4 regions of the Pseudomonas danubii genome follow, and region 4 is predicted to be linked to each of the others. Evidence: predicted binding sites of a transcription regulator. Region 4 holds the regulator's gene; each other region holds the start of a gene.

Region 1 (4,209 bases), 1.0 Mb from region 4:
ACGCTCGCCGGTAGGTGTACGCAGTTTGTCGACAATGGCGTCCTTGACCTTCAGGGCACCAAAGTGGGTGTTGTCGATGCCCGAACCGTGGCCGCTGAACTCCACCGCCAGGGTGCCATCGGCCAGCATGTGGTCCTGCCAGTCGACGTCGAGCACGCCGTGGTAGAGGTCCTCGGCGTCCTTCATTGGAAAGCGCTTGAGGACCAGCAGCACCCGGTTGGCCAGGCGCGACCACAGACACAGCCGATAGGCCGTCTCCATGTCGGCCATGCCGCGCACGGCAGAAGTGTGCTCACGCGCTTGCTCAAGGCCAAGCCCGACGGCTTCCTCGATCAGCAGGCCTTCAAGGCCTTTGGGACAGGTGAGGAAGAGTTCATAACGATCCGACATGGGAGTACCAGGGCCTTTGGCAATAAGTGAACGGACAACGCATCGCCCGTTCGGTTTTCAATCAAGCGCTTTTCTTCAAGAGCGCTCGTGTGGCACGAAACTGTGCCGTCCCACCCCGGCAGGCAGGCTTTCTTGCAGGGCAAAAAAGCTTAGAGGCCGGGACAGATAAAAAAGTCAGGGCAACAAAATGACATAAGTCGACCCTTCGTCGAATAGTAGTTGAGTGCAACCGTTCGACATTCTCACTAAAGCATTAACCTCATCATCTAGTGAGAGGCTGATCACAGCGGGCTTTGCCTGGCAAACAAGCTAAAAAACCCGTCCCGGCTTATGGCCTGGACAGCATTATCGTTACGTCCTTATGACAAAACGATCATTCACTTGCTGTGACCTATTGGTTAGAACTCAACACAGGTTGGCGCCGCAATGGCGTCAACATCAAGGCTCGCCACGCCGGCAGCGAGCACCAACGGCAGAGACAATCTGCCCGACCTCAGAAGAAGGTCGACGGGACATAAGACAGTCAACAAGTGAGGGAAACACCCTATGAGAAGACTAAAGCGTGATCCGTTGGAAAGAGCATTTTTACGCGGATATCAGTATGGCGTTAATGGCAAGTCCCGTGAGCTTTGCCCATTTACTCTACCGTCGGTACGCCAAGCCTGGATTAACGGCTGGCGAGAAGGACGCGGCGACAACTGGGACGGTATGACTGGCACTGCGGGCATCCACAGACTCAACGAACTTCGCGCTGTCGGCTGATCAGGGCACATTCCGACACCTACAACTTGAATAGATGACGACTTAACCACGCACGCCCCATCCGGGCGGCGGGCTTCGGCCCAGGGGCTCCTTCGAGGAGCCCTTTTTTATGGCCGCGCTGGCACCCGTTCTTATTGGCCCATGGCCGCGATGGCATCCACCGACTCGCGAATCAACGCCGGCCCCTTATAAATGAAGCCCGAATACAGCTGCACCAGGCTGGCGCCCGCGGCGATCTTCTCAGCCGCGTGCTTGCCTTCCGTGATGCCGCCCACGGCAATGATCGGCAAGCGACCGGCCAGTTCGGCGGCCAGGACCTTGACTGTGTGGGTGCTCTTGTCGCGCACCGGCGCGCCGGACAGGCCGCCTGCCTCATCGCCGTGTTCCATGCCTTCGACGCCTTCGCGACTCAAGGTGGTGTTGGTGGCGATCACCGCGTCCATGCCGGTTTCCAGCAAGGCCCGAGCCACTTCAACGGTTTCCTCATCACTCATGTCCGGCGCGATCTTGATCGCCAGGGGCACGCGTTTGCCATGAATGCTCGCCAGCTCCTGCTGACGCTGGCTCAGAGCCGACAGCAGCTGCTTGAGGGACTCGCCAAACTGCAGGCTGCGCAAGCCCGGGGTATTGGGCGAGCTGACATTGACCGTGACATAACTGGCATGGGCATAGACCTTGTCCAGGCAGATCAGGTAGTCGTCCACCGCCCGCTCCACCGGGGTGTCGAAGTTCTTGCCGATATTGATCCCCAGCACGCCCTTGTATTGGGAGGCGGCCACACGCGCCAGCAGATTATCGACCCCCAGGTTGTTGAAGCCCATGCGGTTGATGATGGCTTCGGCCTGAGGCAGGCGGAAGATCCGCGGCTTGGGGTTGCCCGGCTGCGGACGCGGGGTGACGGTGCCGATCTCGACAAAGCCGAAGCCCAGTTGAGCGAAGCCATCGATGGCGGCGCCGTTCTTGTCCAGACCGGCAGCCAGGCCCACCGGGTTCGGAAACTCCAGGCCCATGACCTGCACCGGCAACTGCGCCGGCGCCTTGCACAACAGACCGTTAAGGCCCAAACGCCCGCCCGCACCGATCAGGTCCAGGGACAGATCGTGGGAGGTTTCCGGGGAGAGTTTGAACAACAGCTGGCGGGCCAGGGTATACATGGGCGGGATGAACTCGGTTGGCGGTGAAATAAGGCGCCGATTATAGCCGCGCCCAGGGCTTGCAGGCGAGGCGCAGAATGAAATCCCCGACAATGGCATATGCCTTGCACCCACTTGCTCATCAGACCTGGACCAATGGCGGCCCAGGTTCAAGGACAACGGCGTCGTCACCCACACAGGCTTTGCCTGGCCAGTGGGTACGACGCTTTTTTATGCAAGGTGCCAAGCCATGACTGAACACCCCAACTGCGCACTGGCCTGGGTCAACGGCAGCGATGCCCCGGAAAAGTCCGCCATCAACCTGGGCTTCATGGCCCTGACCGATTGCGCCTCGGTGGTGGTGGCCGCCACCCAGGGCTTTGCCCAGCCCTACGGCCTGACCCTGAACCTCAAGCGCCAGAGTTCCTGGGCCGGGCTGCGGGACAAGCTGGTGAGTGGCGAACTGGACGCTGCCCACAGCCTGTACGGCCTGATCTACGCCGTGCACCTGGGCATCGGCGGGACCCATCCCTGCGACATGGCGGTGCTCATGGGCCTGAACCAGAATGGCCAGAGCATCAACCTGTCGCGGGAACTGCAAGCCCTCAAAGTGACCAGCCCTGAAGCATTGGACCGCCATGTGCACCAAAGCCGGGCACGACTGACCTTCGCCCAGACCTTCCCCACCGGTACTCACGCCATGTGGCTGTACTACTGGCTGGCCAGCCAGGGCATCCACCCGCTGCAGGACGTCGACAGCGTAGTGGTGCCGCCGCCGCAGATGGTGGCTCACCTGCAGGCCGGGCGCATCGACGGGTTCTGCGTCGGCGAACCCTGGAGCGCCAGTGCAGTGCAGCAGGATCAGGGCTTCACCCTGGCCACCAGCCAGGCAATCTGGCCGGATCACCCGGAAAAAGTCCTCGGCTGCACCCGCGCCTTCGTCGAGCAATACCCCAACACCGCCCGGGTCCTGGTCATGGCGATCCTCGAGGCCAGCCGCTTTATCGAACAAAGCCCGGAAAACCGCCGCAGCACCGCCCAGTTGCTGAGCGCCGCCGATTACCTGAATGCACCGCTGGACTGCATCGAGCCGCGGCTGCTGGGGGCTTACGCCGACGGCCTGGGCAATCGCTGGCAGGACCCCCACGCCCTGCGCTTTCACCACCATGGCGCCGTCAACCTGCCTTATCTGTCCGACGGCATGTGGTTCATGACCCAGTTCCGGCGCTGGGGCCTGCTGCGGGAAGACCCGGACTACCTGGGCGTCGCTCGCCACGTGCAGCAGCTTGAACTCTATCGCGAAGCCGCCAGCGCGCTGGGCATCACCGCCTGGGACCAGGACATGCGCAGCAGCCAGTTGATTGATGGCAAGGTGTGGGACGGCTCTGAGCCTGCCGCCTATGCCCGCAGCTTCCGCCTGCATGCGATGAACGACAGCCCTGCCCTTGCCGCCCAGCGCTGACCGGAGCCCGCGAAAATGCTGCGTATCCTGCTGATCAACGACACCGCAAAAAAAGTCGGAAGGCTCAAGGCCGCACTCAGCGAAGCCGGTTTCGAGGTGATTGACGAATCCGGCCTGACCATCGACCTGCCGGGCCGCGTCGAAACGGTGCGCCCGGACGTGATCCTGATCGATACCGAGTCACCCAGCCGTGATGTGATGGAGCAAGTGGTGCTGGTCAGCCGCGATCAACCGCGGCCCATCGTGATGTTCACCGATGAACACGATCCGGGGGTGATGCGCCAGGCGATCAAGTCCGGGGTCAGCGCCTACATCGTCGAGGGTATCCAGGTCCAGCGCCTGCAACCGATCCTCGACGTGGCCATGGCGCGCTTTGAAAGCGACCAGGCCCTGCGCGCGCAACTCCAGGCCCGGGACCAGCAACTGGCGGAGCGCAAGCGCATCGAGCTGGCCAAGGGCCTG
Region 2 (4,209 bases), 1.3 Mb from region 4:
AAGGTCACGATCGCGGTGTAGATCACGGTAAAGCCCACACCTTTGCACTGAATCCAGACTTGCGCGGCGATGTCGGTCACGGTGCCGAAGCCGCCCAAAGATGGAGCGGCGAACACACCGGTGAGGATCGCGCCAAGAATACCGCCGATGCCGTGAACGCCGAAGGCATCCAGGGAGTCGTCATAACCCAGCTTGCGCTTGAGGCTGGTGGCACAGAAGAAGCACACCACGCCAGCGGCCAGGCCGATGATCAGGGCGCCCATCGGGCCAACGGTGCCCGCGGCCGGAGTGATGGCTACCAGGCCGGCGACCACGCCCGAAGCGATACCCAGCGCGCTTGGCTTGCCGTGGGTGATCCACTCGGCAAACATCCAGCCCAGAGCCGCGGCGGCAGTAGCGATCTGAGTCACCAGCATGGCCATGCCGGCAGTACCGTTGGCCGCAGCAGCGGAACCAGCGTTAAAGCCAAACCAACCGACCCACAGCATGGCCGCGCCCATCAGGGTATAGCCCAGGTTGTGGGGAGCCATCGGCGTGGTAGGGAAGCCTTTGCGCTTGCCCAGTACCAGGCACGCCACCAGGCCTGCGATACCGGCATTGATGTGGACCACGGTGCCGCCGGCGAAATCCAGCACGCCCCAGTCCCACATCAGGCCGCCATTGCCGGACCAGACCATGTGCGCGATCGGTGCATACACCAGGGTGAACCAGACGCCCATGAAGATCAGCATGGCGGAGAACTTCATCCGCTCGGCGAAGGCACCGACAATCAACGCCGGAGTGATGATGGCGAAAGTCATCTGGAAGGTGATGAACACCGCTTCAGGGAACAGCGCCGCCGGGCCGGTTACGCTGGCTGGGGTCACGCCCGCCAGGAAAGCCTTGCCCAGGCCACCGAAGAAGGAGTTGAAGTTGACGACGCCCTGTTCCATGCCCGTCGTGTCGAACGCAATGCTGTAGCCATAGATGACCCACAGAATGCTGATCAGGCCGGTAATGGCAAAGCACTGCATCAGCACTGAAAGAATGTTTTTCGACCGCACCATGCCGCCGTAGAACAGCGCCAGGCCAGGAATGGTCATGAACAGCACCAAGGCTGTGGAAGTCAGCATCCAGGCGGTGTCGCCGGAATTGAGGACTGGAGCTGCCACTTCGTCTGCCGCCATGGCCAGGCCAGGCATTACGAGGGACAAAAGGGCTCCTAGCCCTGCGAATTTACGCAGAGTCATATTGTTTTCTCCTGGGGCGTTGGGTTTGGCGGCTTAGATTGCGTCGGTATCGGTTTCGCCGGTACGGATGCGAATAGCCTGTTCCAGATTGACCACGAAGATCTTGCCGTCACCGATCTTGCCGGTGTTGGCGGCCTTGGTTATCGCCTCGATAACCCGGTCAAGATCCTTGTCGTCAATGGCGACATCGATCTTCACCTTGGGCAGGAAATCCACCACATACTCCGCACCGCGATACAGCTCGGTGTGACCCTTCTGCCGGCCGAAGCCTTTGACCTCAGTGACGGTAATGCCCTGCACGCCGATCTCGGACAGCGACTCGCGCACGTCGTCCAACTTGAACGGCTTGATGATGGCAGTGACTAGCTTCATGAAACTCTCTCCCGAATTGGTGGACTTGCCCCAGGAAAACAAACCCGACTCAAGTCTAAGCGCAGTGCCTGGCTTTGTAACGCATCGTCGGCCTTCCTCAGCCAGACCGACGCCAGCTAACCGCTTCTGACGAAACACTCCCCGCTCCGCCTGCCGCACTGCATTCGTCACAGCGACTGCATCAGTGCATGGGTCACCAAGGTCTAAGCAGAAAGCTTGCCAGCTCGGGAAAAATCAGTGATTTCAGTCCCTTGCCCACGGCCGTCCGGGCTTGCCACCAATCGGCATCGCGGATACGCACAATAACGGTGCGCGAGCGCCCGCCCGGATGCGCGAAAAACGTGCAGAGCGAGCACCACCAAGCCCTTGAGCCGTGCGTGATACACTGCGGCCCATCTGCTATTCAGGACACTCCCATGCTCGCGCCCAAAGACCTTCTCGATGCCCTGAGCGGCCACGCCTCGCGTTTGCTCAGCGGTGAAACACCTCTGCCTCGCAATGAAATCGAAAGCCAGTTCAAGGCCCTGCTGCAAAGCGGCTTCAGCAAGCTGGACCTGGTCAGCCGGGAAGAATTCGACAGCCAGATGGTGGTCCTGGCCCGCACCCGGGCACGCCTGGAAAGCCTGGAGGCCAAAGTGGCGGAGCTGGAAGCCCGGCTCAATCCGGCAGCGCAATGAGCTGAGCCCGCGATTCGCCGGCAAGCCGGCTCCTACAAACCTGGAGCCGGTTTGCCAACGAAAGCCATAGCGCCGGCGACATATCCTGTGCGCATTCAAAGCTCCTCCCGCCAAAGCCCTCATCTATCCTTGCAGCACCGCAGGACGCGGTTCCCGCTGTCTCAAGGAAGATCTCCCCATGTCCCTGGCAATCATCCACAGCCGTGCCCAAGTGGGCGTACAGGCTCCGGCTGTCAGCGTTGAAGTGCACCTGGCCAACGGCCTGCCGAGCCTGACCCTGGTCGGACTGCCGGAAGCCGCAGTCAAGGAAAGCAAGGACCGGGTGCGCAGCGCCATCCTCAACGCCGGATTCAACTTCCCGCCGCGACGCATCACCCTCAACCTGGCACCCGCGGACTTGCCCAAGGACGGTGGACGATTCGACCTGGCCATCGCCCTGGGCATCCTCGCCGCCAGCGTGCAGGTGCCGGCCCTGGCGCTGGACAACATCGAATGCCTGGGTGAGCTGGCCTTGTCCGGCGAGGTGCGAGCGGTGCGCGGTGTGCTCCCGGCCGCGCTGGCGGCACGCAAGGCCGGACGCACCCTGCTGGTGCCCCGGGCCAATGCCGAGGAAGCCTGCCTGGCCTCGGGCCTGGAGGTGATCGCCGTAGACCATCTGCTGGAGGCCGTCGCCCACTTCAATGGTCACGCCCCCATCGCGGCTTACGTCAGCGACGGCTTGCAGGAGAATCACACGCCCTACCCCGACCTGCGGGAAGTCCAGGGCCAACTGGCTGCCAAGCGTGCCCTGCTGATCGCTGCCGCCGGCGCCCATAACCTGCTGTTCAGCGGCCCGCCCGGCACCGGCAAGACCTTGCTGGCCAGTCGCTTGCCCGGCCTGCTGCCACCCTTGCAGGAAGACGAAGCCCTGGAAGTCGCAGCCATTCAATCGGTGAGCAGCCACAAGCCGCTGCGCCACTGGCCGCAGCGCCCCTTCCGCCAGCCCCATCATTCGGCATCAGGCCCTGCACTGGTGGGTGGCGGTTCGAAACCTCGTCCGGGAGAAATCACCCTGGCCCATCATGGTGTGTTGTTTCTCGATGAACTGCCGGAGTTCGACCGCAAGGTCCTGGAGGTTCTGCGCGAGCCCATGGAGTCGGGCCAGATCGTCATCTCTCGCGCCCGCGACCGGCTACAGTTTCCGGCGCGCTTCCAACTGGTAGCCGCCATGAACCCCTGCCCCTGTGGCTACCTTGGCGACCCCAACGGACGGTGCCGCTGCACACCGGAACAGATCCAGCGCTATCGCAACAAGCTGTCCGGCCCCTTGCTCGATCGCATCGACCTGCACCTGACCGTAGCCCGCGAAGCCACCGCCCTGAACCCCGAGCCGCAACCGGGGGACGACAGTGCCAGCGCCGCCGCTCGGGTGGCTCAAGCTCGCGAGCTGCAACGGCAACGCCAGGGTTGCGCCAATGCCCATCTCGACCTCCCCGGTCTGAGGCGCCATTGCCGGCTATCCACGGCAGACGAACGCTGGCTGGAGGCGGCCTGCGAACGCCTGGACCTATCGCTACGAGCCGCCCACCGCCTGCTGAAGGTGGCCCGGACCCTGGCCGACCTGGAGCAGGCGGCACGGATCAACCGCGAGCATCTGGCAGAAGCCCTGCATTACCGGCCGAGCACAGGTTGAAGGGTCACTCCTTGGACAGATCCACCAGCGGCGTGGGGCGCACTTCGGTCTGGCGTCCATCCTGAATCTTGCCGACAAGACTCAGCGCATCATCCACCGCGGCCTTGTCCGCCAGCAGGTTGTAGCGGATCTGGAATTGCCGTTGCTCCTTGGCGCCGATGGTCGGCACCAGATTCAGCGGACGCTGATAGCGGCGGTTGTAAGAGAAACTGGTGCCCGGCTCCAGTCCCGTCACATAACCCTGGCCCTGGGTGTCGGT
Region 3 (4,209 bases), 600 kb from region 4:
CCCATTTGCTCAGGGCCACCTGATCGGCAATGGCCAGGCGTTCGCCGATGCTGCCGAGCAACGGGGCGAGAGCGGCGGGGGCTTCGGTGGCGCAGGCGGCTGTGGTGAGCAGGCTGCAGGTCAGGGCGAGGCACAAGTTGAGGCGCGAAGTCATGGGCGGGCTCGGCAGATAAGAGAAGGGCGGCGCCCATGATGCACGCAACCACCCCGGGCAGGGCAAATGCGCGGGCATAAAAAAGGCCTCCCGAAGGAGGCCTCTTGATCACGCGGCTTGCGCCGGCGCTACCGGATCAGCAGCTGTAGTACAGCTCGTATTCCAGTGGGTGTACGAAGGTACGGACCTTGATCTCTTCTTCGCTTTTCAGGGCGATGTAAGCGTCGATGAAGTCGTCGCTGAAAACGCCGCCTTTGGTCAGGAACGCACGACCTTTGTCCAGCTCTTCCAGGGCTTCTTTCAGGCTGCCGCAAACTTGTGGGATCTCTTTGGCCTCTTCAGGCGGCAGGTCGTACAGGTTTTTGTCAGCGGCGTCGCCAGGGTGGATCTTGTTCTGGATACCGTCCAGGCCGGCCATCAGCAGAGCAGCGAAGGCCAGGTATGGGTTGGCAGCCGGGTCCGGGAAACGGGCTTCGATACGGCGGGCTTTAGGGCTCGACACGTAAGGAATACGGATCGAAGCGGAACGGTTGCGTGCCGAGTAGGCCAGCATGACCGGGGCTTCGAAGCCTGGAACCAGACGCTTGTAGGAGTTGGTGGCCGGGTTGGTGAAGCCGTTCAGGGCCTTACCGTGCTTGATGATGCCGCCGATGAAGTACAGAGCGGTATCGGACAGGCCGGCATAGCCTTCACCTGCGAAGGTGTTCTTGCCGTCTTTCCAGATCGACATGTGCACGTGCATGCCCGAGCCGTTGTCACCGTACAGTGGCTTAGGCATGAAGGTGGCGGTGCGACCGTAGGCGTCGGCCACGTTGTGCACGACGTATTTCAGGGTCTGGGTTTCGTCGGCCTTCTTCACCAGGGTGTTGAACTTGACGCCGATTTCGTTCTGGCCGGCAGTCGCCACTTCGTGGTGGTGAACTTCAACGGTCAGGCCCATTTCTTCCAGTGCGTTGCACATGGAGGTACGGATTTCGTGGTCGTGGTCGAACGGTGGAACCGGGAAGTAGCCGCCTTTGACGCCTGGACGGTGGCCCTTGTTGCCGCCTTCGATGTCCTGGTCGGACATCCAGGAACCTTGTTCGGAGTAGATCTTGAACATGGAACCGGAGATGTCGGACTTGAATTTCACTTGGTCGAAGATGAAGAACTCTGGCTCTGGACCGGCGAATACGGTGTCGCCGATGCCGGTGGCTTTCAGGTGCTCTTCGGCGCGCTTGGCAATGGCGCGTGGGTCGCGGTCGTAACCTTGCATGCTCGAAGGTTCGATGATGTCGCAGACCAGGATCAGGGTCGGTTCTTCGGTGAACGGGTCCAGCACGGCGGTTTCGTCGTCCGGCATCAGGATCATGTCGGAGGCTTCGATGCCTTTCCAGCCAGCAATGGAGGAACCGTCGAACATCTTGCCGGATTCGAAGAAGTCTTCATCCAGCGCATCACGGGCCGGCATGGTCACGTGATGTTGAGTGCCCTTGGTGTCAGTGAAGCGCAGATCAATCCATTTGACGTCATGATCTTTGATGAGTTGAACCGACTTCGACATAGTGTCCTCCGGGTGGCTTCGGGCTTGGTGTTGGAGTGCCCTTAGAATGTGGGTGATGCCGGCGCGAATACTCTGCCATGGCAACCTGCCTCACAAGGGAGCAAATTGCATGCCAGTGCCCCGAGATGGGTTTTCTGCCCCAAAATCACGCTTTCTGCGGCGGATTTGGCGTAATGCCGGCATTTGGCGCACTGCAATGTAGCGTCTTCTTTGATAAATGACCCGTTTTGGTGCACCTAAAACCTTATGCACATTAATTGGTTAAACCTTGAGCAATTTCCGCTATAATCCGCGCCCCCCTTTTTCGGCTGGCCCAGCGCGCGCAGTTTTCATGAAACTAATCGTTAAAGTTTTCCCGGAAATCACCATCAAGAGCCGCCCGGTACGGATGCGTTTCATCCGTCAGTTGGCCAAGAACATCCGTGCCGTGCTCCGCGATCTGGACCCGGCCGTGGTGGTCAATGGTGTGTGGGACAACCTCGAGCTGGAAACCGCCCTCAGCGAGCCCAAGGCCCTGAAGGAGCTGACCGAGCGCCTGAGTTGCATGCCCGGCATCGCGCATTTCCTGCAGGTTGACGAGTACCCGCTGGGCGACTTCGACGACATCGTTGCCAAGTGCAAGCAGCACTTCGGCGAGGCCTTGCCCGGGAAGATTTTCTCGGTGCGCTGCAAGCGTGCCGGCAAGCATGAATTCAGCTCCATGGACGTGGAAAAGTACGTTGGCAGCCAGCTGCGTCGGCAGTGCGGTGCCGCCGGCATTTCCCTCAAAGAGCCGGAAATCGAAGTGCGGATGGAAATTCGCGACCAACGGTTGTTCGTGATCCACAGCCAGCACAACAGTATCGGTGGCTACCCGCTGGGCGCCCTGGAACAGACCCTGGTGCTGATGTCCGGCGGCTTCGACTCCACGGTCGCCGCTTATCAGGTCATGCGCCGTGGCCTGATGAGCCACTTCTGCTTCTTCAATCTGGGCGGCCGTGCCCACGAACTGGGCGTGATGGAAGTCGCGCACTATATATGGAAGAAGTACGGCAGCTCCCAGCGGGTGCTGTTCGTCAGCGTGCCGTTCGAGGAAGTGCTCGGGGAAATTCTCGGCAAAGTCGACAACAGTCATATGGGCGTCATTTTGAAGCGTATGATGTTGCGTGCCGCCTCAAGCATCGCCGACCGTCTGCACATCGATGCACTGGTGACCGGCGAGGCGATTTCCCAGGTGTCCAGCCAGACGTTGCCCAACCTGTCGGTGATCGACTGCGTGACCGAGAAGCTGGTGCTGCGCCCGCTGATCGCCAGCCACAAGCAGGACATCATCGACCTGGCCGAAGAGATCGGCACCGCCGACTTCGCCAAGCACATGCCGGAGTACTGCGGGGTCATCTCGGTGAACCCCAAGACCCATGCCAAGCGCCATCGCGTCGAGCATGAAGAGAAAGAATTCGATATGGCGGTGCTCGAGCGTGCGATCGAGCGGGCCAAGCTGGTGCCGATCGATCGGGTGATCGACGAGTTGGGCCAGGATTTGCAGATTGAAGAAGTCAGTGAGGCGCTGGCCGGTCAGATCGTCATCGACATCCGTCACCCGGATGCCCAGGAAGACGACCCGCTGGAGCTTGCTGGCATCGAAGTACAAGCGCTGCCGTTCTATGCATTGAACGCCCGCTTCAAGGAACTGGACCCTACGCGCCAGTACCTGCTGTATTGCGACAAAGGCGTCATGAGTCGCCTGCATGCTCACCATCTGCTCAGTGAGGGACATGCCAATGTGCGCGTTTATAGACCGAGCTAAGTGCCCGGGGATGTTCGCCTGTGGCTTGCGTCACCGGCCCCCCGACGCCGCCGTCCAGCTGTAACGGCCAGGCCTGACTCTATTGTTAATCGCTGCCAGCATTTGTCAGCACACCGAATCCTCTGATCGAGATACACAAGTGATCGAAAATCTACGCAACATCGCCATCATTGCCCACGTTGACCATGGTAAGACCACCCTGGTAGACAAACTCCTGCGTCAATCCGGCACCCTGGAGCGCAACGAGCTCAACGACGAGCGCGTGATGGACTCCAACGACCAGGAAAAAGAACGCGGTATTACCATTCTGGCGAAAAACACCGCCATCAACTGGAACGGCTACCACATCAACATCGTGGACACCCCGGGCCACGCCGACTTCGGCGGCGAAGTTGAGCGCGTAATGTCCATGGTCGACTCCGTGCTGCTGCTGGTCGACGCTCAAGACGGCCCGATGCCGCAAACCCGTTTCGTGACCAAGAAGGCGTTCGAAGCCGGCCTGCGTCCAATCGTGGTAATCAACAAGGTTGACCGTCCGGGTGCGCGTCCTGACTGGGTTCTGGACCAGATCTTCGACCTGTTCGACAACCTGGGTGCCACCGAAGAACAGCTGGACTTCAAAGTCGTCTACGCCTCGGCCCTGAACGGCATTGCCGGTCTGGACCACACCGAAATGGCTGAAGACATGACCCCGCTGTACCAGTCGATCGTCGACAACGTGCCAGC
Region 4 (4,209 bases):
GTAGTGACGTCGGTGGGCAACCTCGCCTACTTCGAGCAGCTGCAGAAGCAGACCGACCCGAAACCGGTTCAGGCCTACGCCGTGACCATCCAGTACCACGCTCAGCAGAATCGCATCGTGCTGATCGACAAAGCCAAGGTCATCAACGACGGCAACACCACCGAAGGCGAGAAGATCGTCTACGACACCGTCAAGCAAGTGGCTAACGCCGGTCGCGCCAATGGCAGCTCGGTCACCGCGCCACGTCCGCGGATCGACATGGTCATCCAGCCGAAAAAGAAAACCGACGAGCAAAAGGCCCAGTAATGGCAACTCTGAAAGCTCAGCACCTGGCCAAGAGCTACAAGAGCCGTCAGGTCGTGCGTGATGTCAGCCTGTCCATCGACAGCGGCCAGATCGTCGGCCTGCTCGGCCCCAACGGCGCCGGCAAGACCACCTGTTTCTACATGATCGTCGGCCTGGTCCAGGCCGACCAGGGCCGCGTCCTGATCGACGACCTGGATGTCAGCCACCAACCGATGCACGGTCGCGCCCGCGCCGGCATCGGCTACCTGCCACAGGAAGCCTCGATCTTCCGCAAGCTGTCGGTGGCCGACAACATCATGGCCATCCTCGAGACCCGCAAGGAACTCGACAAGGCCGGCCGTCGCCAGGAACTGGAAAGCCTGCTGCAGGAGTTCCACATCAACCATATCCGCGACAACCTCGGCATGAGCCTGTCCGGTGGTGAGCGCCGTCGCGTGGAAATCGCCCGCGCCCTGGCCACCGCGCCCAAGTTCATCCTGCTGGACGAACCCTTCGCCGGCGTGGACCCGATCTCGGTCGGCGATATCAAGCAGATCATCCACCACCTGAAGGCCAAGGGCATCGGGGTGCTGATCACCGACCACAATGTCCGCGAAACCCTGGACATCTGTGAAACCGCCTATATCGTCAATGACGGGCAACTGATTGCCGAAGGCGACTCCGAGACCATCCTGGCCAACGAATTGGTCAAGGAAGTCTACCTGGGCCATGAGTTCCGCCTGTAAAGGCTGAGGTGTCGGGCTAGATGCCAGAGCGCCAGGAACAATAAATCCCTACTGATTTTATTGTTACAGCGCTCTAGGCAAACACTTCAGTTTCAGGCATATAATTTGCTTATGTTTGGCGCTCCGGCGCCCTGTAGTGGATGGCGCATGTGCGCCGGCAAATAAGGTGTTAAGCCCCTGCCATGAAACCATCGCTAGTCCTGAGAATGGGCCAGCAGCTGACGATGACACCGCAGCTGCAACAGGCCATCCGCCTGCTCCAATTGTCGACCCTGGACCTGCAACAGGAAATCCAGGAGGCCCTGGAGTCCAACCCGATGCTCGAACGCCAGGAAGATGGCGAAGACTTCGACAACAGCGACCCCTTGGCCGACAACACCGAGTCCAAACCCAACACCGAGATTCAGGAACCCTCCTACCAGGAAACCGCCCCCACGGTGGATAACCTCGAGGAAGGCGAATGGAACGAACGCATCCCCAACGAGCTACCGGTGGACACCGCGTGGGAAGACGTCTACCAGACCAGCGCCAGCAGCCTGCCCAGCAGTGATGATGATGAATGGGACTTCACCACTCGCACATCGGCCGGCGAGAGCCTGCAAAGCCACCTGCTCTGGCAACTGAACCTGGCGCCAATGTCGGATACCGACCGCCTGATCGCCGTGACCCTGATCGATTGCATCAACAATCAGGGTTACCTGGACGAAACCCTTGAAGAGATTCTCGAGGCCTTCGATCCGGAGTTGGACATCGAGCTGGACGAGATCGAAGCCGTCCTGCACCGCATCCAGCAATTCGAGCCAGCCGGCATCGGCGCCCGCAACCTGGGTGAATGCCTGCTGCTGCAACTGCGCCAACTGCCAGCGAAAACTCCCTGGCTGAGCGAAGCCCAGCGCCTGGTCAGTGACTACATCGACCTCCTGGGCAGTCGCGACTACAGCCAGCTGATGCGCCGCATGAAGCTCAAGGAAGACGAGCTGCGCCAGGTCATCGAACTGGTGCAAAGCCTCAACCCGCGCCCGGGCTCACAGATCGAATCCAGCGAAGCCGAATACGTGGTCCCGGACGTCATCGTGCGCAAGGACAACGAGCGCTGGCTGGTGGAGCTGAATCAGGAGTCCGTGCCACGCCTGCGGGTCAACGCACAGTACGCCGGCTTTGTTCGCCGCGCCGACACCAGTGCCGACAACACCTTCATGCGCAATCAGTTGCAGGAAGCTCGCTGGTTCATCAAGAGCCTGCAGAGCCGCAACGAAACCCTGATGAAAGTCGCCACTCAGATCGTCGAGCACCAACGAGGCTTCCTGGAGTACGGCGACGAAGCCATGAAACCTCTGGTTCTGCATGACATCGCTGAAGCTGTGGGCATGCACGAATCGACCATTTCCCGTGTAACCACGCAAAAATTCATGCATACCCCCCGGGGCATATATGAACTGAAATACTTTTTCTCCAGCCACGTCAGCACCTCCGAAGGCGGCGAATGCTCGTCCACGGCGATCCGCGCGATCATCAAAAAACTGGTGGCTGCGGAAAATCAGAAAAAGCCGTTGAGTGACAGCAAGATCGCTGGTTTACTGGAGGCACAAGGCATTCAGGTAGCCCGTCGTACCGTCGCCAAGTACCGCGAATCCCTTGGGATCGCGCCTTCCAGCGAACGGAAGCGGTTGATGTAGCCGCAGGGCTGGCCACAGCGTTTCAGAGTGTGTTTGAAACAGGCCGAAAGTCGGTTTCAAACGCGGTCTAGGTGGCAGGCAACCCAGCCTGTCGCGTTATGCACTGGCAACGAAGGAGAAGCTGTATGCAAGTCAACATCAGTGGACACCAACTCGAAGTGACTGAACCTCTGCGCGCTTACATCGGCGAGAAACTCGACCGGCTGGAGCGGCACTTCGACAAGATTACCAATGTGCAGGTCACCATGGCTGTCGAGAAGCTGAAGCAGAAAATCGAAGCCACCCTGCACATCCACGGTGGGGAGGTCGTCGCCAATGCAGAACATGACGATATGTATGCCGCAATCGACCTGCTCACGGACAAGCTTGACCGCCAACTGAAAAAGCATAAGGAAAAGCAACTCCACCTTCTCCAAGGCACGGGTCGCTAACACTCCCCTCTCATGATCCGACTTGAAAGCATCCTGACCCCCGGCCGTTCCCTGGTGAACGTGCCGGGCGGCAGTAAAAAACGCGCCCTCGAACAAATTGCCAACCTGATCAGCCGCGAAGTGCCTGATCTGGAGATGCAGGATGTCTTCGAGAGCCTGATCGCCCGTGAAAAACTCGGTTCCACCGGTTTTGGCAACGGCATCGCCATTCCCCACTGCCGCCTCAAAGGCTGTGAGTCGCCTATCAGTGCATTGATGCACCTGGACGCTCCGATCGATTTCGACGCCATCGACGGTGCACCCGTGGATCTGCTGTTCGTCCTCCTGGTTCCGGAAGCCGCTACCGACGCACACCTGGAACTGCTCCGGCAGATCGCCAGCATGCTCGATCGCAAGGAAGTCCGTGACCGGCTGCGCAGTGCCACCAGCAATGAAGCCTTGTATCAGGTTGTCCTGGACGAGCAAAACGGTCAGTAACCATGCGCTTGATCATTGTCAGCGGCCGCTCCGGCTCAGGTAAAAGCACCGCCCTCGATGTTCTTGAGGACCACGGCTACTACTGCATCGACAACCTTCCCGCCGGCTTGCTGCCCGAGCTGGCCGAGCGCGCGTTGATTCACACGGAACTGGCACAACCTCTGGTAGCGGTTTCCATCGACGCCCGAAACCTGCCCAGCCATCTGTCGCGCTTCCCCGAGTTGCTGGAAGAAGTGCGCAGCCGGCATATCCAGTGCGACGTGCTCTATCTGGACGCCGATGAGGAAACCCTGCTCAAGCGTTTCTCGGAAACCCGGCGGCGCCACCCGCTGAGCAGTGCCAATCGCTCGCTGGCTGAAGCCATCCACGATGAGACTCAACTGCTGGGGCCGATCGTCGATCTGGCCGACCTCAAGGTCAACACCACCAATCTGAACCTCTACCAGTTGCGGGACACCATCAAGCTGCGCCTGCTGAACCAACCCGAACCCGGGACCGCGTTCCTGGTGGAGTCTTTCGGTTTCAAGCGCGGCATGCCGGTGGACGCCGACCTGGTGTTTGACGTGCGCTGCCTGCCCAATCCGTACTGGAAGC

What was found. The regulator sigma-54, encoded in region 4, starts transcription at its own class of promoters, with help from an activator protein. The targets are predictions, from matches to a motif close to ANTGGCATNNANNTTGCTNT.
Region 1: a site for sigma-54 is predicted at 2,398-2,417, ahead of PFZ56_RS15280 (CmpA/NrtA family ABC transporter substrate-binding protein). Genes of this name have one in related genera too.
Region 2: a site for sigma-54 is predicted at 1,806-1,825, ahead of glnK (P-II family nitrogen regulator). Genes of this name have one in related genera too.
Region 3: a site for sigma-54 is predicted at 1,795-1,814, ahead of glnA (glutamate--ammonia ligase). Genes of this name have one in related genera too.

The regions. Positions count from the first base shown of each region.
Region 1 covers NZ_CP116502.1:3,277,692-3,281,900, reverse strand. The annotation lists gene rlmKL (bifunctional 23S rRNA (guanine(2069)-N(7))-methyltransferase RlmK/23S rRNA (guanine(2445)-N(2))-methyltransferase RlmL) at 1-390, opposite strand, end outside; gene rmf (ribosome modulation factor) at 937-1,152, shown strand; gene PFZ56_RS15285 (quinone-dependent dihydroorotate dehydrogenase) at 1,284-2,306, opposite strand; gene PFZ56_RS15280 (CmpA/NrtA family ABC transporter substrate-binding protein) at 2,536-3,747, shown strand; gene PFZ56_RS15275 (ANTAR domain-containing response regulator) at 3,763-4,209, shown strand, end outside.
Region 2 covers NZ_CP116502.1:963,600-967,808, forward strand. The annotation lists gene PFZ56_RS04605 (ammonium transporter) at 1-1,229, opposite strand, end outside; gene glnK (P-II family nitrogen regulator) at 1,263-1,601, opposite strand; gene PFZ56_RS04615 (accessory factor UbiK family protein) at 2,018-2,278, shown strand; gene PFZ56_RS04620 (YifB family Mg chelatase-like AAA ATPase) at 2,457-3,950, shown strand; gene PFZ56_RS04625 (aldose 1-epimerase family protein) at 3,955-4,209, opposite strand, start outside.
Region 3 covers NZ_CP116502.1:1,649,657-1,653,865, forward strand. The annotation lists gene PFZ56_RS07765 (chorismate mutase) at 1-154, opposite strand, end outside; gene glnA (glutamate--ammonia ligase) at 291-1,697, opposite strand; gene thiI (tRNA uracil 4-sulfurtransferase ThiI) at 2,029-3,483, shown strand; gene typA (translational GTPase TypA) at 3,623-4,209, shown strand, end outside.
Region 4 covers NZ_CP116502.1:2,252,647-2,256,855, reverse strand. The annotation lists gene lptA (lipopolysaccharide transport periplasmic protein LptA) at 1-306, shown strand, start outside; gene lptB (LPS export ABC transporter ATP-binding protein) at 306-1,031, shown strand; gene PFZ56_RS10430 (RNA polymerase factor sigma-54) at 1,214-2,707, shown strand; gene hpf (ribosome hibernation-promoting factor, HPF/YfiA family) at 2,833-3,138, shown strand; gene ptsN (PTS IIA-like nitrogen regulatory protein PtsN) at 3,151-3,615, shown strand; gene rapZ (RNase adapter RapZ) at 3,618-4,209, shown strand, end outside.